DNA from 3 places in the Streptomyces sp. NPDC107550 genome. Region 1 is predicted to be linked to each of the others. Evidence: riboswitches for the same ligand, from Rfam matches in the RefSeq annotation. Region 1 holds a riboswitch; each other region holds the start of a gene.
What was found. A riboswitch is a leader RNA that binds a small molecule or an ion and turns the genes downstream of it on or off. The one in region 1 is predicted to bind cobalamin.

Region 1 (10,043 bases):
TCAGCGCCCCGAGCACGAACCCGAACCCGGGGCCGAGCACCCGCCCGCTCAGCACCATCAGGAAGAACATCGGCTCGATGCCCGCCGTGCCCGCGCCGATCGGCCGCAGCGCCGCCCCCGCCGCCGCGAGGACGCCGAGCATGGCGACCGCCTTCGGCCCGAGGCCCGACTCCGAGATCGTCGCCGCGACCACCGCCACAAGCAGCACCAGCAGCCCCGCGAACAGCCACGGCGCGTCCTGCGCGTGCGCGTTCACCTGCGAACCCGGGCCCGTGATCAGCGGCCAGCCGATGCCGACCACGCCGACCGCGCTCACCAGCGCCAGCGCCACCACCGACTTCGGGCCGAGCCGCACCGCCCGCACCTGCCGGCCGGCCCGCTCCCCGGTCACCGTCCCGCTCACGTCAGCGCCCTCTCCACCTCGGACACCGTCAGCCAGCGCTGCGGCGCGAGGATCTTCGCCACCTGCGGCGCGAACGCCGGCGACGACGTCACGATCTGCGCCGTCGGCCCGTCCGCCACGATCTCCCCGTCCGCGAGGATCGCCACCCGGTGCGTCAGCTCCGCCGCCAGCTCCACGTCGTGCGTCGCCATCAGCACCGCGTGCCCGGCCGCCGAGAGCCCCCGCAGGATCCGCACCAGCCGGGCCTTCGCCGCGTAGTCGAGACCCCGCGTCGGCTCGTCGAGCAGCAGCAGGGGAGGCGCCGCCGCCAGCACGATCGCCAGCGCCAGCGTCAGCCGCTGCCCCTCCGACAGATCCCGGGGATGCGTCCCGTCCGCGATCCCCGGCAGCAGCTCGTCCAGCAGCGCCCGGCACGTCCCCGGCGCCGCGTCCGCGTCCCGGTCGGCGGCCCGGCACTCCGCCGCGACCGTGTCCGCGCACAGCAGGTCACGCGGCTCCTGCGGCACGAGCCCCACCTTGCGGATCAGCTCCCTCGGCTTCACCCGGTGCGGCACGACCCCGGCCACGCTCACCGAGCCCGCCGTCGGCTTCACCAGCCCCACCAGCGACGACAGCAGCGTCGACTTGCCCGCGCCGTTGCGGCCCATCAGCGCCACGATCTCGCCGGGCGCCACCGCCAGGTCCACGTGCCGCAGCGCCTCCACCCGGCCCCGCCGCACCCCGAGCCCGCGCACCAGCGCCGCCCCCGGCCGCCCGGCGGGCGCCTCAGGTCCCTCCGGGCGCTCCGGCTCCCGCCCCGCGAGCCGCTCGCGCAGCCCGCCCGCCGCCCGGCGCGCGTCCCGCACCGTCAGCGGCAACGGGCTCCAGCCCGCGAGCCGCCCGAGCCCCACCACCGGCGGGAACACCGGCGACTTCGCCATCACCGCCGCCGGATCGCCCACCACCAGCGGCAGCCCGGGACCCGGCAGCAGCGCCACCTGATCCGCGTACTGCACCACCCGCTCAAGCCGGTGTTCCGCCATCAGGACCGTCGTGCCCAGGTCGTGCACCAGCCGCTGGAGCACCGACAGGACCTCCTCGGCGGCGGCCGGGTCGAGCGCCGACGTCGGCTCGTCGAGGACCAGTACCTTCGGATGCGTGGTCAGTACCGAGCCGATCGCCACCCGCTGCTGCTGACCGCCCGACAGCGTCCCGATCGGCCGGTCCCGCAGCTCCGCGAGGCCCAGCAGATCAAGCGTCTCCTCCACCCGCCGCCGCATCACGGGCGCGGGCAGCCCCAGCGACTCCATCCCGTACGCGAGTTCGTCCTCGACGGTGTCCGTCACGAAATGCGCCAGCGGGTCCTGGCCGACCGTGCCCACCACGTCCGCCAGCTCACGCGGCTTGTGCGTACGCGTGTCACGGCCCGCGACCGTCACCCGGCCCGCCAGCGTCCCGCCCGTGAAATGCGGCACCAGACCGCTCACCGCGCCCAGCAAAGTCGACTTGCCGACCCCCGAAGGGCCGGCCAGCAGCACCAGCTCGCCCTCCGGGACATGCAGGTCGATACCCCGCACGCTCGGGCCCGGCGCCTCGTCGTACGTCACCGAGACGTTCTCGAAGCGGATCATGACAGCGCCTCCGTCGGCTCGTCCACGGGCACGCGGTCCGCGCCGCCCACCGGTTCGGGGGCCGGCGCGACGAACGCCGGAACCAGCCCCACCAGCACCCCGAGCGCCGGCCACAGCGGCAGCGCGGGCGCCGCGAGCGGCACCACCGGCGGCTGCAACGCGGCCGGGTCCCAGGCCCCGGCGAGGATCATCCCGGCCGCCGCCACCGCCCCCGACGCCGCGACCAGCCACGCCCGCAGGCCCCAGCGGTCCGGCCGGTACCGGGTGCGCACCGAGCGGCGCCCGCCCAGCCACAGGCCCGCCAGCGCGGCCGCCACCCCGGCGAGCAGCAGCGGCAGCCCGTACCCGGCGCCGGACGCGGCGAGCAGCCCGTACGTACCGGCGCACACCCCGATCAGGCCGCCCAGTGTGAGAACCGCCGTCGCCCGCCGCACCGCCGCCGGCACCCGCGCCGTCCGCCCGTAGCCGCGCGCGTCCATCGCCGCCGCCAGCGCCACCGAACGCTCCAGCGCGCCCTCGAGCACCGGAAGACCCACCTGCGCGAGCCCCCGCAGACCGCTGTCGGGGCGCCCGCGCAGCCGCCGCGCCGCCCGCAGCCTGCGCACGTCCGCGATCAGGTTCGGCGCGAACGTCATCGCCACCACCACCGCCACCCCGGCCTCGTACAGCGCGCCGGGCAGCGACTTCAGCAGCCGCGACGGGGACGCCAGCGCGTTCGCCGCGCCGACACAGATCAACAGCGTCGCCAGCTTCAACCCGTCGTACAGCGCGAACACCAGCCCCTCAAGCGTCACCGCGCCGCCGATCCGCACCCCCTGCGCCCACTGCGGCAACGGCACCTCCGGCAGCGTCACCAGCACGTGCTGACCCGGGATCGGCGAGCCGAGCAGCGCCGCGAACACCAGCCGCAGCCCCACCACGAGCAGGCCGAGCTTCACGAACGCCGTGTACGAACGCGCCCACGGCGCCTCCGTGCGGCGCGCCGTCACCACATAGCCGGCCACACCGATCAGCAGCGCGAGCAGCAGCGGATTCGTCGTACGGGACGCCGCCGTGCCGAGGCCCAGCGCCCAGATCCACCAGGCGCCCGGGTGCAGCGCGTTGGCGCGGTGGGCCCGCGGGGCCCGCAGCGTACGACCGGACACGGGATCAGCCGCGACGGCGGCGCGCCTGCCAGATCGCGCCGACACCGAGCACGGCGACGACGGCGACCCCGGCGACCACACCGAGCGAGGGCCCGCCCGCACCGGACGAGGACGAGGAAGACGACGCGGACGCCTGCCCCCCGTCCTTGCCCTGGTCCCCGGTGGCCTTGCCGCCGCTCACCTGCTCGCCGCAGCCCGTACGCGGATAGCCGGAGATCGCGCACAGCAGCGCGCTGGAGTCGTAGCGCAGCGGCCCTGCGACCGCCGCGAGCGCGTCCGCGCTCGTCGCGTCCTCGCCCACCACCGCGCACGCCGTCCGCTCCTTCGGCGGCGTCTCGCCGTCCGGGGCGTCGGCGGCCGTACCGAAGTCGACGACCAGCGCCACCCGCTTCTTGCCGTCCTCGGCCGGGGTGTGCGCGCATATCGACCCGAACGCGCTCGGGCCGCGCGGGCGCGTCGCGTCCTTGGAGTCGGCGCTCACCGCGAACCGGAAGCCCTGCACCGCGCCGTCGTCCGGCCGCGTCTGCGAGGGGCCCGTCGACGCGTACGTCCACGCGCCGCCGTCCCGCTCCCAGAACGACCAGTACCGGTACCCGGCCGCCTGCGCCGGGGCCACCGTCAGCGCGAGCAGCGCGCCGAGCAGGGCGAGGACCAGCCCGGCCGTCCGCCCGCGCGTCACAGCCCCTTCTTCTTCCGGCCGCTGAGCAGGAAGCCGACACCGACGGCCGCGATGAACATCACGGCGACGATCCACCACGAGCCGAGGCCGCCGCCGTCGTCCTTCTTCTGCTCGCTCTTGTCGCCGCTCGCCGACTTCGCCGACGCGGGCTCGGGGCCCGTCTTGTTCAGCGCGCTCACGAGGTCCTTGCCGCCGAAGTCACGCGGGTCGTTGCCCGTGGCGTGCGCGGCGAAGATCAACTGCGCGTACGCGGCCGGGCCCGACTTCGCCGCCCAGCCGCCCGCGTTCTTCTCCAGCCAGGCGTACGGGTCCTTCGTGTACTTGATGCCCTCGGCGGCGGCCACCGCCGTCACCGCGTCCGCCGTGTTGCCGTAGTCCGGCTGGTCGGCGGCGCCCGCGAGCTGCGACTTCAGGTACAGGTGCGTGGAGAGCTGGTTCTGCAGGTAGACCGCGCCGTTGTGCGCGAGGTCCGCCGGGCTCGTGCCGTCCTCGCAGGTGTACGCGTCCGGGGTGTCGCCCTTGCCGGGGGCGAACCCGGCGCCGAGCGCGCCGAGGACACCGGCCGCGCTCGCGTCCGCGTTCGGGGCGAGCTTGCCCTTCTTGTCGGGCTGGTAGGCGAACGCGCCGCCGTCCTTGCCCTTGTCGCAGCCGAGCGCGAGCTTCGCCAGCGCGTCGTACGGGCTCTTGCCGGGGCCCGACTTCACGGCGGCCGGCTTCTCACCGGCGGCGGCGAGGGCGCCGATCACCACGGACGTGGAGTTCGCGTCGCTCGCGCCGCCCGGGTTGTAGCCCCAGCCGCCGTCGCCGTTCTGGTTCTTCTTCAGCCAGTCGACGCCCTTGGCGACCTCGCCGTCCCGGCCGCCGACCGCGACCAGCGCCTGAACGGCGGCGGCCGTGCTGTTGCTGTCCAGCGGGGTCTTCGCGTCGCAGGCCCGGCCGGGCTCCGCGCGGAACGCGGCGAAGCCGCCGTTCTCGCACTGCTGCCCCGCCAGCCAGTCCACGGCCTTCGCCGCCGGGCGCACGCCCGCCGTGTGCTGCGCGACGAACGCCAGCGACTGGCGCCACACGCCGTCGTACGTGGGGTCCGTGCTGCCGTACAGGCCCGAGGGGACGACGACCTTGGGGGAGGGGGAGGCGGTGTCCGCGACCGCGGCCTGCGCGCCGGCGGTGCCGATCGCGACGGTCGCGGCGACGAGCGCGGCGCTGCGGCGAATGTTCATGGTGCGGCGGGTGCCTCTCCCTGCGGGGGGGCCGGGCGGCACGGGCCTTCTCGGCACCGGGCGGCTCCGGCTCCGTATGCCTCGACGGTCCTGAGCCGATCTCGGGGCGGGGTGGCAGTCCGGCTCTACGGTTGCGGGTCAGCGCCGGAATCCCACCGGCTTCCCCACCGTCGCCCTGATAACGACCCCCCTACTCTACCCTCGCCGGGAGGAGCGATCGCGGGCGCGCTGCCGCTGAGGGTGGACGCTGAGATCAGCCCCGTAAGGGGCGCGGGGAACTGCGCGCTCAGCCACGACGCACCCGGCACTCTGGGGCGCTGCCCCAGCCCCCGCTCCTCAATCGCCGGAGAGGCTGGGTGTTGGCGCTGAGGCCAGCCCCGTAAAGGGCTCGGGGGCCGGTCTCGACGGGCCCGCGCCTCACACCCGCCCGATCAAAGGCGTGGGGTCACCCGATGTCGACGGGGCCGTCGTTCCTGCCCGGGGTACCCCCAAACCGCTCGACCTCGGCGGACGCCGGAGACCCGAGATTCTTGCGGACGGAGTCGAGAATCGTCAGCCCCTGCCCGACAAGCCCCGCCGCGATCTCCCCGAGCCCATCCGCCCCGTTCAAGACATTGACATTCGCCCCGGCCAACCCCCCGGCCGCCTCCTTCACGATCTGCGGCAACTGATCGATCACCATCCGGTCCAGCGCGACCCGGTCGTACGACGCCGCCGCCTCCGCCTGGATCTTCATCCGCTCAGCCTCCGCAAGCGCCAACACGCGGATGCGCTCCGCATCGGCCTGCGCCGGCTTCACGACCTCCGCGATGAGCTGCTTCTCCCGCAACTCCGCCTGCTTGAGCGCCAGCTCGGTCTGCGCCTCCAGCACCTCCTGCTGCGCGTGCGCCAGCGCCAACGGCCCCGCCTGCTCCGCCTTCGCCTTGGCCCGGTCCACCTCGGCGTCGTACTCGGCCCGCACGATGGCCGTCTGCCGCGCGAACTCCGCCTGCTTGCGCGCCGCCGCCTGCTCCGCCTCCGCGGACGCCTGCGTGGCCGCGGCCTGCGCGACCTGCGCGGCCCGCTGGATGTTGGCCTTGTGCGGACGCGACATCGCCTCGATGTACCCGGTGTCGCCGTCGTCGATGGACTGGATCTGGAGCGAGTCGACGTGCAGCCCGATCTTCGCCATCTCGGCCTTGGACGTGTCGAGGACCTCGGTCGCCAGCTTCTGCCGCTCGGTGACGATCTCCTCGACGGTCATCGAGCCGATGATGGACCGCAGGTGCCCGGCGAAGATCCGCCCGGTGAGCACGGACATCTGCTCCTGGTCGGAGAGGAAGCGCTGACCGGCGTTGACGATGGACTCGTGGTCGTTGCCGACCTTGAACGCGATGACGGCCCGCACGGTCAGCGCGATGCCCTGCCGGGTCACGCACTTCTCGACGACCTCGGCCTCCATCATCGCCAGCGACAGGAACCGGGTCTTGCGGAAGATGGGCAGGACGAACTTCCCGTGCCCGGTGACGACACGGAACGGCGCTCCCCCAAGTCCCCGCCTGCCACCCGAGATCAGCATCGCCTCGTCGGGCGCGGGAACGCGATATCCGAACATCCTTGACGTCTCCTTAGCCGACGCCGCCACCGTCACCGGAACCGGCCGGCGGGTCGAGCAGAGGATCGTGCCAGGCGATGACCTGGACGCGGCGGCTGCCGAGCGACTCGGTCACGAGCACGCCCGCACCCCGCTCCAGCGGCTCATCGGAGTACGCCAGAAACGTCTCCGTACCGCCCCGCACCCGCACCAGGACCTCGCCCGGGCCGTCCACCCCACGTGTGGCGACGACCAGTCTCCCCGTACACCCGACCACAGCCTCGTCCGGCGCCACCGGCGGCGTCCCCCTTGTCGTTCCAGCTCCATGAGCTCCTGAGAGCCCAGACCCTACGCCCGCCCCCACCCCCCGACCATCCACACACGGCAAAGAGCGGCTACCGGTCAGGCCGCGTGCCCTTCGAAACGGAACTCGGGGCTGCGACGCGGGTCGATGTGCGCGCCGGCCTCCAGCGCGGCGGCGAGCGCTTCGATGAGCTCGATGGTGGGGTCGACCCCGCTCTCCTCGATGGCCTCGATGACGCCTTCGTCCAGGCGAGCGCGCTCGGCCAGTTCGGCGGTGCTCCAGCCCAGCTCGCTCCGTCGCTCGTGGACGGCCTGGGCGAAGTCCATCCGGCGCCCGGCAGCGCGGTACTCGTCGCTCTCCCGGTGCTCGCTCGGGACGTCCCAGCTGGTGTGATATCCGCTGCTCATCGGTCCTCCTCGGGCCCACTGTAGACGTCGTGCTCGCCCGTCGGCGGGTGCTCCGCCTCGCACACTTTGCGGACCCGCTGAGCGCGGGCCACTTCGCCCGTCTCGCGCATCCTGGTCTTGCGGAAGGCGGTCAGCAGGACAGCCCTGCGTCCCGGCGCGAGCCAGTACGTCACCCGCCAACACCCGACCCGAAGTTCCCGCACGATTCACCAGAACGAGGCCACGCTCACCCTCGCCGACGCGGGCCGCGCTCGTCCCTGCCGGCGTACGTGCGTGACCGGTCCTGTCAGTCCGTCGCCACGTACGTCATCGGGTCCGTGCCCGGGACGGGCTCCGCTCGGCCCTGTTTGACCAGGCGGCGGAGGTGGGCCTCGGCTTCGGAGACCGCGATGTTGCGGGAGCCGTAGGGGATGTCGGACCAGGGGCGGTTCCACTCCATGCGTTCGGCGACCTGCCAGGGCGTGAGGGGGACGGTCAGGAGGGCGAGGAGGCCCCGCAGGCGGTCCTCGTGGTGGGCGAGCAGTGCGCGGACGCGGGCCGGGGCGTCGGTGAACGGGTGCTGGTGCGCGGGCAGCACCTCGGCGGGGGCGAGGCGGCCGACGCGCTCCAGGGAGTCGAGGTAGTCGCCGAGCGGGTCGGTGACGGTGGCGTCGTCCGGGTCCTCGTAGAGACCGATGTGCGGGCTGATGCCGGGGAGCAGGTGGTCGCCGCTGAACAGGCGTCCCGGGCCCGCGAGTTGCGCCGGGTGCTCTTCCTCCAGGTGGAGGCAGACGTGGCCCGGGGTGTGGCCCGGGGTCCAGATCGCGCGGAGTCTGCGGCCGGGCAGGTCGAGCAGGTCGCCGGGGGTGATCGCGCGGTCCGGGAGCGCCGGGTCGAGGCCGGGCAGGCGGCGCGGGCGGCCCGAGTCGCGGGCGGCGAGCAGCGGCGCGACATGGTCGTCGGGGGCGCCGGCGGCGGCGAGTTTGGCGGCCATGTACGCGTACCAGCGGGCCGGTTCGTTCTGCCGGGTGCGGCGCACGATCGCCGCGTCCGCCTCGTGTATGGCGATCCACGCGCCGGACGCCTCGCGCACCTTCGCCGACAGGCCGTGGTGGTCCGGGTGGTGATGGGTGATCAGGACGCCGGTCAGCTCCGAGACGCTCGTACCGCAGCGCGTGAGCCCGTCCACGAGCGTGTCCCAGGAGTGCGGGTCGTCCCAGCCGGTGTCCACGAGGACCGGCCCGGCGTCGGTGTCCAGGAGATACACCAGCGTGTACCCGAGCGGGTTGTCCGGGATCGGTACGCGGATGCTGTGCACGCCCCCGCCGTGCTCGCTCACCTGCGTCGCCTGGCTCGCCTGTGTCATCGGGGGCCGCCTCTCCGCCGCCAAGGGATGCCGTCGCCTGCTGTCGGGACTCTTGCCGCGTCGAACTGCGGCCACTGTAATGGAAGTTGTAGAACTTGTTTCAGTAGTCGCCCCGGCGAACCGGCTCCGGGCGTGGCCTCACCCTTCCGCATCCTTGGTGGAACTGGTATCAGTTCTGATGCACCGTCAGATACCGTCAGAGATCACGGAAGCGGAAGTCGCCATGACCGAGCTCGTGGAACACGGACAGCTGTTCATCGGCGGGGAGTTGACCGACCCCCTCGGCAAGGACGTCATCGAGGTCGTCTCCCCGCACACCGGCGAGGTCTTCGGCCGCGTGCCGCACGCCGCGCCCGCCGACGTCGACCGGGCCGTCGCCGCCGCCCGCCGCGCCTTCGACTCCGGCCCCTGGCCCCGCACGAGCCTCGACGAGCGCATCGCCGTCGTCACCCGGATCAAGGACGCGCTCGCCGCCCGCCACGAGGAGATCGCCCGCACCATCTCCCGGCAGAACGGCTCCCCCTACTCCTGGTCCGTGCTCGCCCAGGCGCTCGGCGCGATGATGGTCTGGGACAGCGCCATCAGCGTCGCCCGCGACTTCCCGTACGAGCAGACCCGCGACGGCGCCCTCGGCAGACTGCTCGTACGGCGCGAGCCGGTCGGGGTCGTCGCCGCCGTCGTCCCGTGGAACGTGCCCCAGTTCGTCGCCGCCGCCAAGCTCGCCCCCGCGCTCCTCGCCGGCTGCACGGTCGTCCTCAAACCCTCGCCCGAGTCGCCGCTCGACGCGTACCTCCTCGGCGAGATCGCCCGCGAGGCCGGGCTGCCCGAGGGCGTCCTGTCGATCCTGCCCGCCGACCGCGAGGTCAGCGAGTACCTCGTCGGGCACCCCGGCATCGACAAGGTCTCCTTCACCGGCTCGGTCGCCGCCGGCAAGCGCGTCATGGAAGTGGCGTCCCGTCACCTCACGCGCGTCACTCTGGAGTTGGGCGGGAAGTCGGCGGCTGTCGTGTTGCCCGACGCGGACCTCGACGCCACCGTCGCCGGGGTCGTGCCCGCCGCCTGGATGAACAACGGGCAGGCGTGCGTCGCCCAGACCCGCATCCTGCTGCCGCGCTCGCGCTACGACGAGTTCGCCGAGGCGTTCACCGAGGCCGCCGCCGCGCTCGTCGTCGGCGACCCGCTCGACCCCGCCACCCAGGTCGGGCCGCTCGTCGCCCGCCGCCAGCAGCAGCGCAGCCTCGACTACATCCGGGTCGGCCAGGACGAGGGCGCCAAGGTCCTCACCGGCGGCGGCGTCCCGGCCGGCCTCGAACAGGGCTGGTACGTCGAACCGACCCTCTTCGGCGACGTCCACAAC
Region 2 (10,043 bases), on a different contig from region 1:
GCCACCGCCACCGCCGCCGACGACCCGCACCCGGCGCTGCTCGCCGCCGCGCAGGCCGGGCGGCACGGGGAGGCCGCCGCCATCGCCGCGCTGTGGGAGAGCGAGGCGCTGCGCACCCACGGCGCCGGGTCGCCGCAGGCCATCCACTGGCTGGAGGTCCGGGCGGACCTCGCCCGTCTGGCGCGGGAGCCCGACCGCAGCTTCGAACTGTGGGCCGCCGTCGCCCACGCCCGCCTGTCGCGCGGCGAGGAACCCGGCGACGAGGACGTGGAGGCCGCCGTGGACCGCGCCCATCACCAGTGGGAGCAGCTCGCCGACCCGGCCCGCGCCCGCGCGCACGCCCCCGCGCTCACCGCCCTGCGCGCACGCGTACCGGGCCGCAGACCGGGCGCCCTGGAAGCGGTCCGCCGCCGCCTCGACGCCCTGAGCTGACCGCCCGCCCCGTGCTCAGCCGCCGCCGAGGTGTGCCCCCCCGCGACCGACCCCGACCGGGCGTCCTGAGCTGATCGGGAGCCCGCGCTCAGCCGCCGAGGTGTGCCCCGCGACCGACCCCGACCGGGCGCCCTGAGCTGGACGGTCGGCCGCGCGGAGGCGCCGAGACGCGCCCTCGGCATCGGGTTCGGGCTCAACACCCGCGCCGCACATACCCGTCCGCCCCGGCCGGCCGCACATCGCGGTCCCGGAGCACGATCGACAGGCGCGGGCCCCACGCGCGGCACGCGCGCGTGAAGTCGGCCGCGCGGTACTCGATGACGAAGACGCGGTCGTCGTACGTGTCCGCGTACGCCCCGCACTCGTCGTAGCGGGCGCACTCCTCGGCGACAGCGAAGTCGAAGCCCATGGCGGAGTGCCGGGGCAGCAGTTCGGCCGTGTTCTTCTGCCCGGCCGCGAGCCCCGCCGCGTGCGCCCGCGCGGTCAGCAGCCGCGCGAACGCCGCCGCGTCCCCGGCCCGCAGCAGGCCGTCGGAGCGCTGGTAGGAGTCCAGGTTGTCCGGCTCCACCGCCTGGAAACCGGCGTCCGCGCAGCCGTCGATCCACCGCCCCACGATCCGCGCCAGCCGTTCCCGCTTGGCGGCCGTCGAGAGGTCGAGCAGCGCCTCGTTCCAGTCCTCGTCGATGACGAGCGCGCCCTTGCCGTCGCGCAGCAGCAGGTCCGGATGGGTGCGCCGCCACCAGCCGAGCGCGTCCGGCTGCGCCTGGAAGGCATTGACGTAACAGACGTTGTAGAGGCCGGGCGCCGGACGGTCCGTGCGGTCGCGGGAGAGCGCGCGCACACCCGAGGGCGGGCGGTAGGCGCCGCCGATCTGATAGTCGAAGTCCGCGTCCGCCACCGGCATCCGCACCCGGGGCGGCCCGTCCGTGGAGGAGGAAGCGGACGGGGAAGTGGGTGAGGAAGGCGCGGCGCACCCGCCGAGCAGGACGGCGGCGGCCAGGGCGAGGCCGAGCGCCGCGCGGACACGGCGGGCGGAAGCGAAGATCACCAGCGCAGCCTACGGTCCCGGCCAGGCGTGACGTACCTCACCGGCCGCTTCCGGAAGGCGGGGAACAACAAGGGGGCCCCGCCCGTTGAACCCACCGTGGACACGGATGGAACAGTGTCCCCGGGCCTCACCTATAGCCCGCAGGGAAGATCGTTCGGCTGAAGCCCTGCGGAGCCCCCCGCCGAGAGGCGACCGCCATCCGTGCCCACTCCCAAGCCGCCCCGGCCGTGGTCCCCCGTCACGGCCGGGGCTTCCTCATGCCCGCGCGCACACCCGTGGGACCGCGTGCCCGCCCGTGCGGACCTCCCGTGTGGACCTCCCGTGTGGACCTCCCGCGAAGGTCGAACACCCGTCTGGCACACTGTCACCACTCCACCCAGGCGGTCAGGGCCAGGAAACCGGTGCGAATCCGGTGCGGTCCCGCCACTGTGACCGGTCGTCGCGCCGCACGCGACGCCCGGGAGCCAGACACTGACCTGCCGCCTTTCCGCACCGACCAGGGGACGAGGACATCCCCCGGAAAGGCACCGCATGCCCCGCATCGGCGCAGCCTCGCGCGCGCTCCTGACGTCCCTGCTCCTGCTGCCGCTCGCCGCCTGCGGCACCGGCGCCCACGGCGACGCGAAGAAGGCGGGCGCGGCGCCCGGTTTCCCGTACACCGTCACCAACTGCGGTGTGCGCACCACCTTCCAGGAGCCGCCCCGGCGCGCCGTCACCCTCAACCAGCACGCCACCGAGGTCATGCTCGCCCTCGGTCTCCAGAAGCGCATGGCCGGCACCGCCTACCTCGACGACCGGATCGAGCCCGCGTACAAGAAGGCGTACGAGAAGATCCCTGTGCTGGCCAAGGAGTACCCCTCCAAGGAGGAACTCCTCGGCGCCGACCCCGACTTCGTGTACGGCGGCTACGCCAGCGCCTTCGACAAGGGCTCAGGGCGCGACCGCGAAAGCCTGGAGAAAGCGGGGATCCACACCCGGCTCAACCGCGAGAACTGCCCGGCCGGTCACGTCGGCGTCGGCGACCTGCGCACCGAGATACGCCAGGTCGCCCGCACGTTCGCGGTGCGCGAGCGCGGCGAACGCCTCATCGACCGCATCGACGGCCGGCTCGACGCGGTCGCCCGCCGCCTCAAGGGCGCCCGGCCCGTCTCGGTGTTCGTCTACGACTCGGGGGAGTCCAGCGCGTTCACGGCGGGCGGCGCCGGGCTCGGCGACGACCTGATCCGCCGCGCCGGCGGCCGCAACGTCTTCGCCGACCTCGACAAGTCCTTCGCCGACGTCTCCTGGGAGCGCGTCATCGACCGCAAGCCCGACGTCATCGTCATCTACGACTACGGCGGCACCTCCGTCGCCGCGAAGAAGAAGCGCCTGTTGGACGACCCCGCGCTCGCGGACGTCCCCGCCGTCCGCCACAAGCGGTTCGCGGTGCTGCCGCTGTCCTCGGCCGTCCTCGGCGTCCGCGCCGCCGACGCCGTCGCGGACCTCGCGGACCAGCTCCACCCCGGCGCGAAGTGAGCGCCCGCACCCGGACCGCGTTCCCGCTGCTCGTGACCGCGCTCGCCGCCGCCCTGTGCGCGGCGGCGCTCGCGGGGCTCGCCTTCGGATCCGTCCGCATCCCGCCCGGCCGCGTCCTCGGCATCCTCCTCGGCATCCTCCTCGGCGGCGAGGACAGCGGCGCGTTCGCCTCCATCGTGTGGGACGTGCGACTGCCGCGCGTCGTCCTCGCCGTCGTCGTCGGCGCCGGACTCGCCGTCGCCGGAACGGTCCTGCAAGCCGTCGTCCGCAACCCGCTCGCCGACCCCTATCTGCTCGGCGCGTCCTCCGGGGCCTCCTGCGGCGCCGTCCTCGTCATCGCGCTCGGCGTCGGCGCGGGCGCGGCGACCAGCGTGGCGCTGCCCGTCGCCGCGTTCCTCGGCTCGATGGGCGCCCTCGTCGTCGTGTACGCCCTCGCCCGGCGCGGCGGCACCATGACCGCGGGACGGCTCGTCCTCGCCGGGGTCGCCGTGCAGTACGTACTGTCGGCTTTCACCAGCCTCGTACTCGTCCTGTCCGCCCGCGCCGAACACGTCCGCGCCGTCATGTTCTGGACGCTCGGCGGGCTCGGCGGCGCCCGCTGGGACCAACTCCTGCTGCCCACCGTCGTCCTGGGCGCGGGCACCCTCGTCCTGCTCGCGCTGGCCCGCCCCCTCGACCTGCTGCTCGCGGGGGAGGAGGGCGCCCGCGTCCTCGGCCTCGACACGCACCGCTTCCGCGCCGCCGTCTTCGTGCTGACCTCGCTCGTCGTAGGCGTGCTCGTCGCCTACAGCGGCGCCATCGGCTTCGTCGGCCTGATGGTTCCGCACGCCGCCCGCATGGTCACCGGCGCCGCCCATCGCAGGCTGCTGCCCGTCGCCGCGCTCGGGGGCGCCGCGTTCCTGCTCCTGGCCGACCTGATCTCCCGTACCGTCGCCGCGCCCCAGGAGATCCCCGTCGGTGTCGTCACCGCGCTCACCGGCGGCCCGTACTTCCTGTGGCTGCTGCGCCGCCACGCCCGCCCCGAAGGAGTCACCGCGTGAGACCCGCCGCCCTCACCGTGCGCGGCCTCGGCCACACCACCGCCTCCGGCGCCCGCCTCGTCCACGGCGTCGACCTCGACGCGCGGCCCGGCGAGACCGTGGGCCTCGTCGGCCCCAACGGCAGCGGCAAGACGACCTTCCTGCGCTGCGTCTACGGCACCCTGCGGTCCACCGCCGGCACCGTCCGCCTCGACGGCGCCGACGCGGCCCGCCTCGGCGTGAAGGAACGCGCCCGGCGCGTCGCCGTCGTCCCGCAGGACGCCACCGGGACGTTCGGGCTCACCGTCGCGGAAGTCGTCGCCATGGGGCGCAGCCCCCACAAGAGGTTCTGGGAGCCCGACACCGAGGACGACCGGCGGCTCGTCGCCGAGGCACTCGGCCGGGTCGGCGCGGGCGACTTCGCCGCGCGGCCCTTCGAGGAACTGTCCGGCGGCGAGCGCCAGCGCGTCCTCGTCGCCCGCGCCCTCGTCCAGGACCCGGGGCTGCTCGCCCTCGACGAACCCACCAACCACCTCGACATCCGGCACCAGCTGGAACTCCTCGGCCTCCTCCGCTCCCTCCCGGTGACAGTGCTCGTCGTCCTCCACGACCTCAATCTGGCCGCCGCGTACTGCGACCGCCTGTACGTCCTCGACGCGGGCGAAGCCGTAGCGGGAGGCCCGCCGTCGGAGGTCCTCACCCGGGACCTGCTGCGGCGCGTGTACGGAGTGGACGCGCACATCTCCCCCCACCCGACAACGGGCGCCCCGCACATCGTGTTCGTACCGCCGGAGGTGGTGGCGGGATAGTGCGGCGGGGCGGCGGCGGACTCCGGGCGCGGACCTCCTCGCGCGGAGAGCCGAGCGCCGTGCCTCCCCTGTCTGCGTTTCGGACAGCTCCGACAGCTTCATGCCATTCACCGGCATCCCGCCCTCACACCCACCACGGCCCGGCTACACAGGAAGCCTGCGGTGCGGTCTGTGACGGGTAGAAGCGGGGGAGCGATGGCGGCACGCCGTAGGGGCGGGCGTATGAAGAAGCGGACTCGTCGGCAACTGCTGGGCTGGGGGAGTGCGGTGGCGGCGGCCGCAGTGCTCTGGATGGCGGGGCACTGGTCGGCGGTGTGGCCGGTCCTGGTGGTCGTGGCCGGCGCGGCGGCGATGGGCGGTGCCGGATGGGCGCTCTGGCGGGCGCACCGTCTTGCGGTCGAGCGGGACCGGGTGTGGCGGGCGCGGGAGGAGGCGCGGGCGCGCGAGTTGTCGATGGCCGAGGTCGACGCGCTGTCATGGCGGGAGTTCGAGAGCTACGTGGCCGATCTCTGCCGGCGCGACGGGTGCACGCGGGTCGTCGTCAGCGGGAAGAGCGGCGACCTCGGTGCGGACGTCGTCGGCCGGCTGCCCGACGGACGCAAGCTGGTGATCCAGTGCAAGAAATACGCACCGCACCGGAGCGTGCCCTCGCACGACATGCAGAAGTTCGTGGGCACCGCCCGCCCCGAACACGGCGCCGACGTCGCAGTGTTCGTCACCACCTGCCACGCCTTCACGAAAGCCGCTCTCGGCCTCGCGCTGCGCCAGGACATCGTGGCCCTGCACCGCGACCTGCTCGGTTCCTGGGTCAGGGGCGCGCACCTGGAGACCCTGCTCGCGCTGAACGGCAGAGGCAGCGGGCGGAGCAGCCGCAGCCGCAGCGGCGGTGGGGCGCGGGGACGCCCCACCGCCTGACCATTGCAAACATCACCGTGAGCTACGGGCCGGTGGGCGGGGCCCGGGATTTCAGTCCTGGCGGCCTCGACGGGCGGCGGCCGAGGCGAAGCCGAGCCAGGTGTGGCGGTTGCCTGCCCAGCACCAGCCGACCTTCGGCGCGTCGCGGCGTTCGCGGCCGTCGCGTCCGGTGCCGTTGCTGATCCAGACCGCCGGTGTACGGGCGTCGAGCGCGCCGCCGGTCTTGCGCAGCCGGGAGCCGATCGTCATGAAGCAGCGGTTCCGCTCCAGGACGTCGGGCTGCTGGATCGCCCAGAGGATGCCCTCGGTGAGCAGCAGGGGCGTACGCCCTTGTGAGGTGAGGGTGGTCAGGGCCTCGTCGGGGCTCCAGTTCGCCATGTGGTCGCCCCGGTCGACGCCGGTGAGGACGTAGAGCGGGGTGTCGGGCAGGTCGATCGAGTCGAGCGGGGCGAACAGGTCGACGTCCGTCATGTCGGTGACGACGAAGCCGGGCTTGCCGGCCCGGCGCAGGAGCGGGGCCAGGACCGAGGCGGGAACCCGGTCGGGGTGGACGGCGAGCAGGGCGCTCTCGCCGCCCGTGGACGCTTCGGCGGCCGCCGCGAACGTACGGACGTCACTGTCGGACAGCCCTGCCGAGCGGTGCACGCCCAACTCGACGAGCCGCTCGGCCTGGGCGCTCAAGGCGGGGGAGGCGGGGAGAACGGTGGAAGGTGCGGACGAGGCTTCGGGCACGACACTCCCAGGGGTGGAAACGTGAACGGGCCTCGGGGCAACGCCGTGCCACCCCGGGAAGTTCCCGCCGCGCCGACTTTTATGAACTCACGATCCCCGCGACGAGGTTGATGGCCGTGGCGAGGATGCCGGTGCCGAAGACGTAGGACAGCAGGCAGTGGCGCAGCACGACGGCCCGCAGCCGGGACGTGGACACGTTCGTGTCGGAGACCTGATAGGTCATGCCGAGGTTGTAGCTGAAGTACAGGAAGTCGCTGTAGCGGGGCGCCTCCGGCGAGTTGAAGTCGATCCCACCCTTCGGCTGCGCGTAGTACAGGTACGCGTAACGGGCGGCGTACATCAGATGCAGCGCCGCCCAGGCCATGAACACGCCACACAGCGCTGTCGCGGCCCCGGCGCTGCTCAGGCTCGATCTGGCGACCACGAGCAGCAGGGCGATGGCACCGAGCCCGCCGACAGCCGCCCCGACGACGACCGTCTCTTCGAGGACCGGGCGGAACTCCTCGCGTCCGATGTTGCGCCGGGTGGTCTCCGCGTCCATCGGCCACAGGACCAGCCACCCCGCGACGACGAACAGCGTCAGGGTCGTGGCGATCCCCGCGAGTACGCCCATCGCCGGGCCCGTGGGCACCGCGACCCCCATCCCGGCCACGACGCCCAGGACGGCCGAACAGGCGAGGCGGGGGACGGCCGTCAGCAGCCGCCGGGGGTCGGTACGGGACGTCACGGCGCGGCGGCGGTCAACCGCGGCGGATGTCCACGACGGTGGCCCGCGCCGGACCCTCCGGGGTCTCGTACGTGACCTCCTCGCCCGGGCCGCGGCCGAGCAGTTCCCGGCCGAGCGGACTGTCCGCCGTGACCTCCGACCCGTCGAGCGGCTCCGCGACCTCACCGATGCGGACGGTACGCGTGGTGCCGTCGCCGAAGCGCACCACGACCGTGCTGCCGACGCCGACCACGTCCGTCGGCGGTGCGGGCGCCTTGTCGGCCTCCGCCAGACGCAGCGTGATCTCGTCGATACGGGCGTCCAGGTGCCGGAGGTCGTCGGACCGCTGCAATTCGTCGGCCTGGTCGGCGCGGTCGCCCTCGTAGTCGGAGTCACGCAGGGTGGCGGCGACCTTCGCGCGTTCGTCGCGCAGGCCGGCGAGTTCCCGCTCCAGCGCTGTGCGGGTCGCGGGGCTGATCGGTTGGGCCGGCTGCTCGACCATGGGATCTTCTCCTGTGCTGACAGGTCACGTGGCTCGGGTGTGCTGGCAGGTGAGTGCCCCGAGTCTCGGTCCGTCCGGTGCGTACGGGGCGCTCGGGTCTCTCAGGGAAGCGTGCACGGCGGGCGTGTCCGGGACCATCGCGCGTACGCCATTCCGGCGAACGCCGGGCTGCGGTTGCAGGGGGTGGCATGCCGGGGTTGGCTGAATGGGCGTCCCCGCGCACCGGCACTTCCGCGCCGGGCGCCGGCGCTCGAACCGTACGTCCACGCACCGTGCCGTACCCCGGTGCCCGCCCCAGGGAGCAACCGATGGGACATCACAAGTCGAACCGCCGCGTCGAAGGCGACCCCGAGAGCCGCCACAGCGGGGGCCTGCCCAGGCGCCCCGACGAGGAGGCGCTGGAGGAGCGGACCGAGGGCGACCGCCGCGCGTCGGGCCTGCCCGCCGACGCGCCGGCCGACGCCGACACGCAGTACGAGGAGGCGCACGACGTCGTCGACCGGCAGGCGGGCAGCGGTGAACTCCGTACGGGGTCCGAGCACCGCAAGGACCGCGACCCGTACCCACCCACCGACTACGACCGGTGACGGAGACAGGGACGTACCGGGCCTGGGCGGCCCACAGCCATCTCCACCCGGGCGCCCGGGTGGAGGGGGGCCTCGGGTGGGTGGGGGTTCTCGCGCAGTTCCCCGCGCCCCTGCCGGGGCTGTCATCGTCGCCCACTTCAAGCCTGGCGGGTTTCAACGCCGGGAATTCAAGCCTCTCCGGCGATTGAGGAGCGGGGTCTGGGGCGGAGCCCCAGGGGGCGTCGCCGGGTGTCCGATTCGTCGTGGCTGGGCGCGCCGTTCCCCGCGCCCCTGACGGGGCGCTGGCCCCTGGGGTGGGTGGTCAAGGGTGGGGTTGGCGGGGATGATGGGGCGCACATCCTCGGGCGGGAGAGTCGGTATGCGTTTTCTCAAGGACAAGCAGCGCGTCGTCACCGCGTTCCAGCGCACCGTGGCCAACCCCCTCGCCCGGCGCAACCCCTCCCAGACCCTCCTGGAGACCACGGGCCGGATCTCCGGCGAGCCCCGCCGCACCCCCGTGGGCGGCCGCCGTATCGGGGACTCCTTCTGGATGGTGTCGGAGTTCGGGCACGCCTCCCAGTACGTACGGAACATCGTCGCCGACCCCGCTGTACGGGTCAGGCTGCGCGGCCGGTGGTACGACGGCACCGCCCATCTGCTGCCCGACGACGACGCCCGCGCCCGCCTGCGCACTCTGCCGCGCGGCAACAGCGCCGCCGTACGCGCGTTCGGCATGGATCTGCTCACCATCCGCGTCGACCTGCGCTGACCGCCGCCACGCCGAGAATGCCGTGAACATGACAGGAGTCTTCCATCGGCGGCCGCCCCTGGCATGATCGGGGCCATGGCAGAACGTGTGATCGCCGCGTGTGACGGCGCGTCCAAAGGAAACCCCGGGCCCGCCGGCTGGGCCTGGGTCGTCGCGGACGGCGACGAGAAGCCCGTCCAGTGGGAGGCCGGCGCGCTCGGCACGGCGACCAACAACGTCGCCGAACTGACCGCCCTGGAGCGGCTGTTGAGCACCGTGGGCGCCGACGTGGAACTGGAGGTCCGGATGGACTCCCAGTACGCGATGAAGGCGGTCACGACCTGGCTGCCCGGCTGGAAGCGCAAGGGCTGGAAGACCGCGTCCGGCAAGCCCGTCGCCAACCAGGAGCTGGTCGCCCGCATCGACGCCCTGCTCCAGGGCCGCACGGTCGAGTTCCGGTACGTACCCGCCCACCAGGTCGACGGCGACCCGCTCAACGACTTCGCGGACCGCGCCGCCAGCCAGGCCGCCGTCGCCCAGCAGGCCGCGGGCAGCGCCCTCGGTTCCCCGGAGCCGCCCCCGTCGGCGCCCGGCGCGTCCGCCCCGGCCAAGCCCCGGGCCGCCAGCGCCGGCAAGAAGCGCGCCGCGTCCGCCTCCTCTTCCTCGCGCACCCTGAAGGCCAAATTCCCCGGCCGCTGCCGCTGCGGCCGCTCCTACGCCGCCGGTGAGGACATCGCCAAGAACCCCGACGGCTGGGGCCACCCGGAGTGCCGGGCCTCCGCCTGACCGCTCCCGACCGCCCTCCTGGTCCGCCCCGGACGCACGCCCGCGTCCGGGGCGGACCGCGCTCCGGGACCGGGCGGCGGCTCTCGGGGCCCTCCCGTACATGCCCCGCACCGAACGGCCGCGCCACCCTCCGCGACCGCCGGCACACCCCCGGTGAACGCCCCAACGCGGCAGCGGCGCGGCCCAGTTGGCATGGCAGACTGCCCCCAGACCGGTCCATGATCCTTCTCGACGTTGGAGCCCGCCCATGACGGCATCCGCACCC
Region 3 (10,043 bases), on a different contig from region 1:
CCACGCGACGACCACGCCCGACCCGTCGAGCGGCCGGCCGCTCATCACGAGCCTGACCGACGCCGACATCCGCGACGGCCTCGACGCGGCCGCGGCGGTGGGCGACGACCGCATCCAGGAGCGGTTCCAGGGCCGGGTCACGCCCGAGACGTGGACGCACGGCTCGGCGCGGCAGCGCCAGCAGTGGTTCTACGAGGGGTATCGCAGCGGCGACATGGCGCGCTGCAACACCTTCCGCTGACCGGCCCGGTCCCGCCCGGCTCAGACGCCGCCGGTATGGACCTGGAACGCGGCCCGGCGCACCGCCTTGGCGAGCGCCGGGTCGGGGTGGGCGGCGGCCAGCGCGACGAGCACCTGCACGGTGCGCGGATGGCCGACGGCGCGGACCTCCTCGATCAGCGCGGGCACGGTCGGCTGCACCGCGGACTCCAAGTGCCGTACGAGCAGCGGCGCTTCGCCGTGGTCGGCGACGGCGGCGGCGGTGTCCACCCACAGCCAGGTCGCCTCGGCGCGGGTGAGGACGGTGTGCACGTCCTCGGGGTCGGCGCCCTCGTGCTCGGCGAGCCACAGCAGCGCGTACGGGCGCAGGTGCGGGTCGTCGGCGGCGCGCCGCACCTCGGGCTCGGCGGGGGCGCCGACGACGCGCAGCGCCTCGAAGGCGAGCCCGCGCAGCAGGGCGTCCTCGCCGCGCGCGGCGGCGAGGAGGTCGGCGACGGCGCTGCCGGTGTCGCGGGCGGCGAGCCAGGCGCGGTACTCGGAGCGGGCCGCGTTGGGCCGCAGGCGGGCGCAGCCGCGCAGCATGTCCTCGGCGGAGACCTCGATGTTGCCCGCCGGTGACTGGGCGGCGACGCAGATCTGTTCCAGTTTGACCCAGACCGCCCAGCTCCCCAGCGGGGTCAGGGTCGCGTGGTCGTCGGCGTACGTCAGCGCGCCGACGGCGGCGAGCCCCGCGAGGGCCCAGCTCAGCAGCGGGGCGAGCTGGGTGTCGGCGGGCGGGGCGGGCTCGGGCTGCGGTCCGAAGGGGATCTCGCAGCGCTCGGTGCGCAGTTCGGTGACGCGCTGGTCGAGCAGGTCGAGCAGTTGCGCGGTGGGCACCGGGCCCGCCATCAGCTGGAGGAACGACAGCAACTGCGGCATCGCCTCGACGACTTCGGCGACCGCGCCGGGCTCCAGCGAGTCGGGGGCGGGCTCCACGAGCGACCACGCGTCGAACAGGGCGACCCAGCCGCGCAGCACGGCCGTGTCGTCGCGGTCCCAGACGCGCAGCCGCCAGCCGGGGCGCGCGGTGTCGCCGTGCACCTCGACGAGGCCGGTCAGGCGGGCGGTGTCCCAGTGGGCGCGCACTTCCGCGACGCTCAGGCCGAGTTCGCCGGCTGCGCGGCGGGCGGTGGCGTCGGCGAGGGTGCCCTTGCCGTCGCGGGCCGCCGTGTCGTTGCCCGGGCGCAGGGTGGCGTCGGCCCAGCGGGCGACGCGGACCGCGCCGGCCAGGCCCTGCCGGGCGGTACGGGCCAGCTCCGCGGGGGGCGGGGTGCCCTCGGGCGGCCGGGGCGTGGGGCGTCGGCGGGCCGCCGGGCGCGGGGCAGGGGCGGCCAGGGGCTGGCGGCGCGGGCGGACAAGTCGGAGCCTGGAGTCGCGCGGAGTACGGGACGTCACTGGAGCAGTGTCCAGGGTGACCCTCCGAATTCCCAAACGGGGGCCCTGTGTCGGCGCCGCGAGCGGGTCGCCGGCGGGGTCAGGCCAGGGGGGTCAGGAAGCGGCGCAGGGCCTCCTGGTAGGCCTCCGGGTCCGCGTTCCACATGGCGTTGTGCGGGGCGTCGTGGACGGTGTGCAGGGTGATCAGGTCGGGGCGGCTCGCGGCGAGCCTGCGGGCGGGGCCCCAGGGGGCGACCTCGTCGGCGGGGCCGTGCAGGAGCAGCGCCGGTACGCGCAGGGCGGCCGGGTCCAGGGCGTCCGCGAGCCGGCCGCGGCTCATTCCGGTGCGGCCCTGGGCGGCGCGGACCGCGAGGGGCAGCAGGGGGCGCGGGGTGCGGCGGGCGGCGGCCAGCGCGCGCAGCGTGGTCGGCCAGTCGAGCACCGGGGAGTCCAGGATCAGGCCGCTGATCCTGTCCCGCAGGGAGCAGTGGGCGGCGGCGCGCAGGGCCATCGCGGCGCCCGTGGAGAAGCCGTACAGGATGACGTCCCTCGCGCCGTAGCGCACGGCGTAGCGGATCGCCGCGTCCAGGTCGCGCCACTCGCTCTCGCCGAAGTGGTGCAGGCCGTCCGGGGAGCGGGGGGCGCCGAGGTCGCCGCGGTAGGCGAGGTCGAGCACCGGGAAGCGGCCCTCGTGCAGGAACTCCATGACGTTCATGGGGTGTTCGCGGGTGGTGCCGAGACCGTGCACGGTGATCACCCAGGTGTCGCGGACGCCGGGTACGAACCATGCGGGCAGGGTGCCGAGTTCGCCGGGGACGTCGATGTCGGCGTGGTCGAGGCCGAGCGCGGACTTGGGGTCGCCGATGTGGACCTGGGGCGTGAGCCAGCCCTTCACTCCGGGTTCCAGGGTGCCGTGCGTGACGCGCTCCAGGCGCCGGACGACCGTGTCGACGGGGCCAGGGGCGCCGGGTACGACAGGGCCGACCACCGCGTGGTAGCCGTCGCCGGACAGGCCGTACGTGCCGGGGCGCTGCGAGGCGAGGTCCCGGGTCAGGGTGATCCGGCCGGCCGCGATGGCGTGGACGGTGAGCCTCGGCTCCGTGGGCAGGGGGCGGCCCGGCGGCGCCTTCAGTGCGGCGTCGCTGGCGAGGCGGCCTGCGGCGATCGCGGCGGCGGAGGCTCCTAGGGCTGCGGTGACGGCGGTGGCCGTCGCTTTGGCGGTGCGCACGGGTCCAGTGTCCTGGGGAGCGGGCGTCTCGGCCAGTGGGCGTCTTCCGCGGGGCGCGCCCTTGAAGCGACCGGAGCCCTGAGGTGGGGGCCGCTTGCAGTTCCCCGCGCCCTGGGGTGAGTGGGTGGTACTGCCGGTGGGTGACCTCGACTCTCGTCGTGGCTGATCGCGCAGTTCCCCGCGCCCCTGGAGGCGGGGCTTCGCCCCAGCCTCCCCCGATAGAGGTGGCGACGCAGTCGCCCCTCCAGGGGCGCGGGGAACTGCGCGAGAAGCCCCACCCACCCGCGGACGAAGTACGACCCAGGGGCGCGGGGAACTGCGCGAAACGTTCACTGCAAGCGGCCTCAGCCGATGGACTCCCCAGGGGGTCACCCTGGGGTGGATCCCGGGTAGGTGCGGAGGCGGGTCGTGGCGTCGCGGAGTTGTGATTCCGTGAGGATCGTCGGGGTGAGCCCGGGCACGGACCGCGCCGCCAGCCACACCCGGCACATCCACTCCAGCTGCACGCTGCGGTCATAAGCGGCGTGAAGAGAATCCCCGTACGTCAGCGTGCCGTGATTACGGAGCAGGCACCCGGACCGCCCCGCCAGCGCAGCGACAGCCGCCCCCGCCAGCTCCTCCGTCCCGTACGTCGCGTAGGGCGCCACCCGCACAGGCCCCCCGAGCAGCGCGGTCAGATAGTGGATGGCCGGCACCTCGTCGACGAGCGTGGAGACGGCCGTCGCGTGCACCGCGTGCGTATGGACGATGGCCCGCGCCCCGGTACCGCGGTACACGGCCAGATGGAGCGGCAGCTCACTCGTGGGGGCGAGGGCGCCGGCCTGCTGCCGCCCGTCGAGGTCGACGGCGACGATGTCGCGCGGCCCGAGCCGGTCGTAGGGGACGCCGCTCGGGGTGACGAGGACGATGCCCTCGCCGACACGTACGGAGACGTTGCCCGAGGTGCCGACGACGAGGCCGTCGGCGACGCTGCGCCGCGCGGTGGCGACCAGCTCGTCCCAGGCCCGCGCCAGATCCTCCGGCCCGGCCGGCCCGGCCCGTTCCGCATCCCCGGCGTGGCCGCCGCCTTGCCCGCTGTGGTCCTGCGTCGGATCCGTCATGGCGGGCATTTTTCCCCGGACGCGGCCCGCCACACGGGTGGGGGTGCGACACGGGCGGCGTGTGATGACCGGACAAAGCGATTCGCGCCCCTAGCCTCAGGGTGATTCGCCACGTACGTCACCGCCCGGGGGAAACATGGCTTGTGTACAGAAAACGTCCCGCCACCGCGCCCGCGTCGCGGCGGTGACCTCCGCGGCCGCGCTCACGCTCGGCACCACCGCGCTCACGGCGCTGCCCGCGCACGCGGCGGCGGCCCCGGGGCCCCGGGGGCACGACGTCTCCTCGCATCAGAAGAATGTGGACTGGCGCCACGCGCACCGCAAAGGCGCACGCTTTGTGTATGTGAAGGCGACGGAGTCCACGACCTACAAGAACCCCTACTTCCGGCGCCAGTACAACGGCGCCCGCAACGCGGGGATCATCCGCGGCGCGTACCACTTCGCCCTGCCGAACAGGTCCTCCGGCGCCCGGCAGGCCGCGTACTTCGTGCGCAACGGCGGCGCCTGGGCGCGGGACGGGTGGACGCTGCCGCCCGCGCTGGACATCGAGTACAACCCGTACGGCCCGAAGAAGTGTTACGGCATGAGCAAAGGCAAACTCGTGTCGTGGATCAAGTCCTTCAGCAACGAGGTCAAGTACCTGACGGGCCGCCGTCCGGTGATCTACACCAACGCCCGCTGGTGGGCGCGGTGCACCGGCGGCAGCCGGGCGTTCGCCGCGAATCACGCGCTGTGGCTCGCCCACTACGGACGGAACGCGGGGCCGATGCCGGCCGGCTGGGCGTACTGGACGTTCTGGCAGTACGCGAACAAGGGCCGTCTCCCGGGTGATCAGAATCTCTTCAACGGGAGCCAGGAGCAGTTGCGGCGGTTTGCGCGCGGCTGATCGGGAACCCGTCCCGCACGCACCGCGGAGCCTGGGATTCCGGGCCCGTGGACGGGTTCCGGACCCATCCTGGGGAGGGTGCGAACGGAACGCGGGCCGCCGCCCCGGGCACTGCCGGGCGGCGGCCCTCCGCTTCGGGTCACCGGGACGCCCGTCCCAGTTCATCTTCCGTTCACCCGGCTTGCCTACGTTCAACCTGCCACTGACGTCCAACCGAAGCCTGGGTAAATGGAACACATCACGCTGCTCCTTGCGATCGTGATCGTTACCGCGCTGGTCTTTGATTTCACCAACGGTTTCCACGACACCGCCAACGCGATGGCGACGACCATCTCGACTGGCGCTCTCAAGCCGAAGACGGCGGTGGCCATGTCCGCCGTGCTGAACCTCCTCGGGGCCTTCCTCTCCGTCGAGGTGGCGAAGACCATCTCCGGCGGCATCATCAACGAGGACGGGCTCAAGACCGAGGTCATCTTCGCGGCGCTCGTCGGCGCCATCCTCTGGAACCTGCTGACCTGGCTCGTGGGCCTGCCGTCCAGTTCCTCGCACGCCCTGTTCGGCGGCCTCATCGGCGCCGCGGTCATGTCGATGGGCTGGTCCTCGGTCAACGGCGGCACGGTCGTCACCAAGGTCCTCCTCCCCGCGGTCGCCGCGCCGATCGTCGCCGGCCTCGCCGCGATGCTCGCCACGCGCCTGACCTACCGGATCAGCAAGAAGACCGACCAGAAGGCCACGGCCAAGGGCTACCGCGCCGGGCAGATCGCCTCGGCCGGCCTCGTCTCCCTCGCGCACGGCACCAACGACGCGCAGAAGACGATGGGCATCATCACGCTCGCCCTGATCACCGGCGGCGTCCTCGCCCCCGACGCCGACCCGCCGCTGTGGGTCATCGTCTCGGCGGGCCTCGCCATCGCGCTCGGCACGTACCTGGGCGGCTGGCGGATCATCCGCACCATGGGCAAGGGCCTCACCGACCTCGCCCCGCAGCAGGGCTTCGCCGCGCAGACCAGTGCCGCGACGGCGATCCTCGCCTCCTCGCACATCGGCTTCTCGCTCTCCACGACGCAGGTCTGCTCCGGCGCCGTGATGGGCTCGGGCCTCGGCCGCAAGGGCGGTGTCGTCCGCTGGTCGACCGCCACCCGGATGTTCGTCGCGTGGGGCCTGACCCTGCCGGCGGCCGGTCTGGTCGGCGCGGGCGCCGAGTTCCTCACCAAGCAGGGCCCGTGGGGCATCGGCCTGACCGCCGCGCTGCTCGTGGCCGGCTCCGGGATCATCTGGAAGCTCTCGCGCCGCGACTCCATCGACCACACCAACGTCACCGACGACACGATCGGCGCGGACACCCCGGCGGCCGAGCCCGCGGGCGTCGTGACCACGGCCATCGCCGCCGTCACTCCCCCGCCGGCCGGCGCGCTCCTCGCCGAGGACCTGCCCGCCGCGGCAGCCGCCGCCCCGGCGGCCGTCGCCGACCCGCCGCGCCCCGCCGGCGCCACGCTGTAAGGAAGCAGGACCAGCTATGAAGATCGACTGGGCGGCCCTCGGCTCCGTCTTCGGCGTCAGCCTCGTGGTCACGGTGGCCCTGGTGGGCCTGTTCACGCTCGGCATCGTCGGGCTCTCCAAGCGGGAGAGCGCGGCGCGCGAGGGGGGCTCGGCCGCGGCCGTCGCCTCCGGCGCGTACCTCTGTTTCGCGCTGTGCGCGGCCGCCGTCGGCTACGGGATCTTCCTCATCGTGGCCTGACCGGCATCCGGCTCGGAAAGGGGCGGGGTACGGGACGCGCATGTCCCGTACCCCGCCCCTCGCCGTGTCCGCCACCGCCGTACGGGCGTCGCGGCGCCGTCCCCGTATGACGAAGGTCCCACTGGTCAACCGCGAGTTGACTGCCCTTCGCGGGGCGTGATGGACTTCCCCCGCCATTGACGGCAGCAGTAGAGGAAGCCGGTGCGAATCCGGCGCGGTCCCGCCACTGTCAGCCCCCTTCGCCGGGGGTGAGCCAGGAACTCTCGCCGCCGTTCTCGTCGAACCAGGGCGTGGACACCCTGAGTGAGGACAACTACCGCCATGTTCGCCCCGCGCGGCGTCCGGCGGGCCGAGCGCGCGTACGCGTACGGCACCGCCGCCGGCCTTCTCGTCGACTTCCTCCTGGGCGATCCGCGCCGGGCGCATCCCGTCGCCGCGTTCGGCCGGGCCGCGTCCGCCGCCGAGCGCCTGCTGTGGCGCGACGACCGCGGCCGGGGCGCCCTGCACACCGCGCTCTGCGTGGGCACCGCCGCGACCGCGGGCAGCCTCGCCGCCCGCGCCCTGCGCCGCTCCCCCGCCGCCACCGCCGCGCTGACCGCCGCCGCCACCTGGGCCGTCCTCGGCGGCACCTCGCTGGGCCGGGAGGCGCGGGCCGTGGGCTCCGCCCTGGAGGCCGGGGACGTGGAACTCGCGCGGGAGCTGCTGCCCCGGCTGTGCGGGCGCGATCCCGAGCACCTGGACGCGGACGGCATCGCGCGCGGAGTCGTGGAGTCCGTCGCCGAGAACACCTCCGACGCCGTGGTCGGCGCGCTGGTGTGGGGCGCGGTCGGCGGGGTGCCGGGGCTGCTCGCGTTCCGCGCGGTGAACACCCTGGACGCGATGGTGGGGCACAAGTCGCCCCGGTACCGCAGGTTCGGCTGGGCCGCCGCCCGTCTCGACGACGTCGCCGGCTGGCCCGGCGCCCGCCTGACGGGGGTGCTCGCGGTCCTGGCCGGCGGGCGGCCCACGGCGGCGCTGGGGGCCTGGCGCGCCGACGCGAAGCGGCATCCGAGCCCGAACGCCGGGGTCGTGGAGGCCGCGTTCGCGGGCGCGCTCGGGGTCCGGCTCGGCGGCACCCTCGCGTACGGCGGGCGGGTCGAGCACCGGCCCGTGCTCAACGCGCCGGGCCGCGCGGTCCGGGTGGGCGATGTGGAACGGGCGGTGCGGCTCTCGCGCCGCGTGTCGGTACTGGCACTGGGAGTGTGTGTGGGCGTGCGGATGCTGTGGGCGGGCCGGCGATGAGCGGCAAGCGCGGGGGCGGCCTGCTGGTCGCCGGGACGACGTCGGACGCGGGCAAGAGCGTGGTGACGGCCGGGATCTGCCGCTGGCTGGCGCGCCAGGGCGTGAAAGTGGCGCCGTTCAAGGGGCAGAACATGTCCCTGAACTCGTTCGTGACGCGAGAGGGCGCCGAGATCGGGCGGGCGCAGGCCATGCAGGCGCAGGCCGCGCGCGTCGAGCCGAGCGCGCTGATGAACCCCGTGCTGCTCAAGCCGGGCAGCGACCGCAGCAGCCAGGTCGTCCTGCTGGGCAAGCCGGTCGGTGAGCTGAGCGCCCGCGGCTTCTTCGGCGGGCCCGAAGGACCGGGGGCCGGGGCCGGGCTGCGCGGCGGGCGGCAGGAAGCGCTGCTCGACACGGTCGTGGGATGCCTGGAGGAGCTGCGGGGCAGTCATGACGCCGTGATCTGCGAGGGCGCCGGCTCCCCGGCCGAGATCAACCTGCGCCGCACCGACATCGTGAACATGGGCGTCGCGCGAGCCGCCCGGCTGCCGGTCCTGGTCGTCGGGGACATCGACCGGGGCGGTGTCTTCGCGTCGTTCTTCGGTACGACGGCGCTGCTCGCCCGCGCGGACCAGGAGCTGGTCGCCGGGTATCTGGTCAACAAGTTCCGCGGTGACGTGAGCCTGCTCGAACCGGGCCTCGACATGCTCAAGGACCTCACCGGGCGGCCCACGTACGGGGTGCTGCCCTACCGGCACGGGCTCGGCATCGACGAGGAGGACGGCCTGCGGGTCTCCCTGCGCGGCGCGGTGCGCGAGTCGGTCGTGGCGCCGCCGGTCGGCGAGGACGTGCTGCGGGTCGCGGTGTGCGCGGTGCCGCTGATGTCGAACTTCACGGACGTGGACGCGCTGGCCGCCGAGCCGGGCGTCGTCGTCCGATTCGTGGACCGGCCCGAGGAGCTGGCCGACGCGGACCTCGTGGTGGTGCCGGGCACGCGCGGCACCGTACGGGCCCTCGCGTGGCTGCGGGAGCGCGGACTCGCGGACGCCCTCGCGCGGCGGGTCGCCGAGGGGCGGCCGGTGCTGGGGATCTGCGGCGGGTTCCAGGTGCTCGGGGAGCACGTCGAGGACGACGTCGAGTCGCGGGCCGGGGCGGTCGCCGGGCTCGGGGCGCTGCCCGTGCGGGTCACGTTCGCGCGCGAGAAGACGCTCGCCCGGCCGGCCGGGGAGGCCCTCGGGGAGCACGTCGAGGGGTACGAGATCCATCACGGCGTCGCCGACGTGCTCGGCGGAGAGCCGTTCCTGGACGGGTGCCGGGTGGGGGCGGTGTGGGGCACGCACTGGCACGGTTCGCTGGAGTCGGACGGCTTCCGGCGGGCGTTCCTGCGCCGGGTGGCGGCGGCGGCCGGGCGGCGGTTCACGCCCGCGCCGGACACGTCGTTCGCGGCGCTGCGCGAGGAGCAGCTCGATCTGCTCGGTGATCTGATCGCCGAGCACGCGGACACCGACGCGCTGTGGCGGCTGATCGAGCGGGGCGCTCCCGAGGGGCTGCCGTTCGTGCCGCCGGGGGCGCCCGGGTGAGCGCCGCCGGACCCCGACTCCCCCTGCCCTGTGCCCCGTTCCCCCCACCGGAAGGTGACAGCTGATGCCCAGCCTGTATCCGTTCACCGCGCTCGTCGGCCAGGACGACCTGCGGCTCGCCCTGCTGCTCAACGCCGTGTCTCCGGCGGTCGGCGGGGTCCTCGTGCGCGGCGAGAAGGGCACCGCCAAGTCCACCGCCGTACGGGCGCTCGCCGCGCTGCTGCCGCCGGTGCCCGTGGTGGCCGGCTGCCGCTTCTCCTGCGACCCGGCCGACCCCGACCCGGGGTGCCCGGACGGCCCGCACACGGACCCCGGGGACGCGGGGGGCGCTGAGGGCGCTGAGGGCACCGAACGGGCCGCGCGGATGGTCGAGTTGCCGGTCGGCGCGTCCGAGGACCGGCTCGTCGGCTCGCTGGACATCGAGAAGGCGCTCGCGGAGGGCGTCAAGGCGTTCGAGCCGGGTCTGCTGGCCGCCGCGCACCGGGGCGTCCTGTACGTGGACGAGGTGAACCTGCTCTCGGACCATCTCATCGACCATCTGCTGGACGCGGCGGCGATGGGCGCCTCGCACGTCGAGCGGGAGGGCGTGTCCGTGCGGCACGCGGCGCGGTTCCTGCTCGTG

Region 2: another riboswitch for cobalamin. It lies ahead of ACZ7LY_RS13840 (ABC transporter substrate-binding protein); the one in region 1 lies ahead of ACZ7LY_RS03480 (prenyltransferase/squalene oxidase repeat-containing protein).
Region 3: another riboswitch for cobalamin. It lies ahead of ACZ7LY_RS26765 (cobalamin biosynthesis protein); the one in region 1 lies ahead of ACZ7LY_RS03480 (prenyltransferase/squalene oxidase repeat-containing protein).

What each region holds. Positions count from the first base shown of each region.
Region 1 is NZ_JBVKBC010000002.1:134,948-144,990, reverse strand. It holds gene ACZ7LY_RS03500 (ECF transporter S component) at 1-403, opposite strand, end outside; gene ACZ7LY_RS03495 (ABC transporter ATP-binding protein) at 400-2,013, opposite strand; gene ACZ7LY_RS03490 (energy-coupling factor transporter transmembrane component T) at 2,010-3,158, opposite strand; gene ACZ7LY_RS03485 (SCO2322 family protein) at 3,163-3,837, opposite strand; gene ACZ7LY_RS03480 (prenyltransferase/squalene oxidase repeat-containing protein) at 3,834-5,057, opposite strand; adenosylcobalamin-variant (AdoCbl-variant) riboswitch at 5,162-5,233, opposite strand; gene ACZ7LY_RS03475 (flotillin family protein) at 5,503-6,651, opposite strand; gene ACZ7LY_RS03470 (hypothetical protein) at 6,665-6,925, opposite strand; gene ACZ7LY_RS03465 (helix-turn-helix domain-containing protein) at 7,033-7,341, opposite strand; gene ACZ7LY_RS03460 (hypothetical protein) at 7,338-7,514, opposite strand; gene ACZ7LY_RS03455 (MBL fold metallo-hydrolase) at 7,628-8,686, opposite strand; gene ACZ7LY_RS03450 (aldehyde dehydrogenase) at 8,910-10,043, shown strand, end outside.
Region 2 is NZ_JBVKBC010000008.1:72,435-82,477, forward strand. It holds gene ACZ7LY_RS13830 (hypothetical protein) at 1-432, shown strand, start outside; gene ACZ7LY_RS13835 (endo alpha-1,4 polygalactosaminidase) at 626-1,483, opposite strand; cobalamin riboswitch at 1,818-1,974, shown strand; gene ACZ7LY_RS13840 (ABC transporter substrate-binding protein) at 2,012-2,995, shown strand; gene ACZ7LY_RS13845 (FecCD family ABC transporter permease) at 2,992-4,035, shown strand; gene ACZ7LY_RS13850 (ABC transporter ATP-binding protein) at 4,032-4,823, shown strand; gene ACZ7LY_RS13855 (restriction endonuclease) at 5,046-5,738, shown strand; gene ACZ7LY_RS13860 (DUF5701 family protein) at 5,790-6,470, opposite strand; gene ACZ7LY_RS13865 (DUF1345 domain-containing protein) at 6,550-7,170, opposite strand; gene ACZ7LY_RS13870 (GreA/GreB family elongation factor) at 7,211-7,678, opposite strand; gene ACZ7LY_RS13875 (hypothetical protein) at 7,987-8,265, shown strand; gene ACZ7LY_RS13880 (nitroreductase/quinone reductase family protein) at 8,624-9,013, shown strand; gene ACZ7LY_RS13885 (ribonuclease H family protein) at 9,077-9,778, shown strand; gene ACZ7LY_RS13890 (SAM-dependent methyltransferase) at 10,026-10,043, shown strand, end outside.
Region 3 is NZ_JBVKBC010000026.1:23,816-33,858, reverse strand. It holds gene ypfJ (KPN_02809 family neutral zinc metallopeptidase) at 1-241, shown strand, start outside; gene ACZ7LY_RS26795 (hypothetical protein) at 262-1,653, opposite strand; gene ACZ7LY_RS26790 (alpha/beta hydrolase) at 1,733-2,860, opposite strand; gene ACZ7LY_RS26785 (class II aldolase/adducin family protein) at 3,229-3,960, opposite strand; gene ACZ7LY_RS26780 (lysozyme) at 4,097-4,846, shown strand; gene ACZ7LY_RS26775 (inorganic phosphate transporter) at 5,075-6,346, shown strand; gene ACZ7LY_RS26770 (hypothetical protein) at 6,363-6,584, shown strand; cobalamin riboswitch at 6,748-6,869, shown strand; gene ACZ7LY_RS26765 (cobalamin biosynthesis protein) at 6,906-7,865, shown strand; gene ACZ7LY_RS26760 (cobyric acid synthase) at 7,862-9,421, shown strand; gene ACZ7LY_RS26755 (magnesium chelatase subunit D family protein) at 9,486-10,043, shown strand, end outside.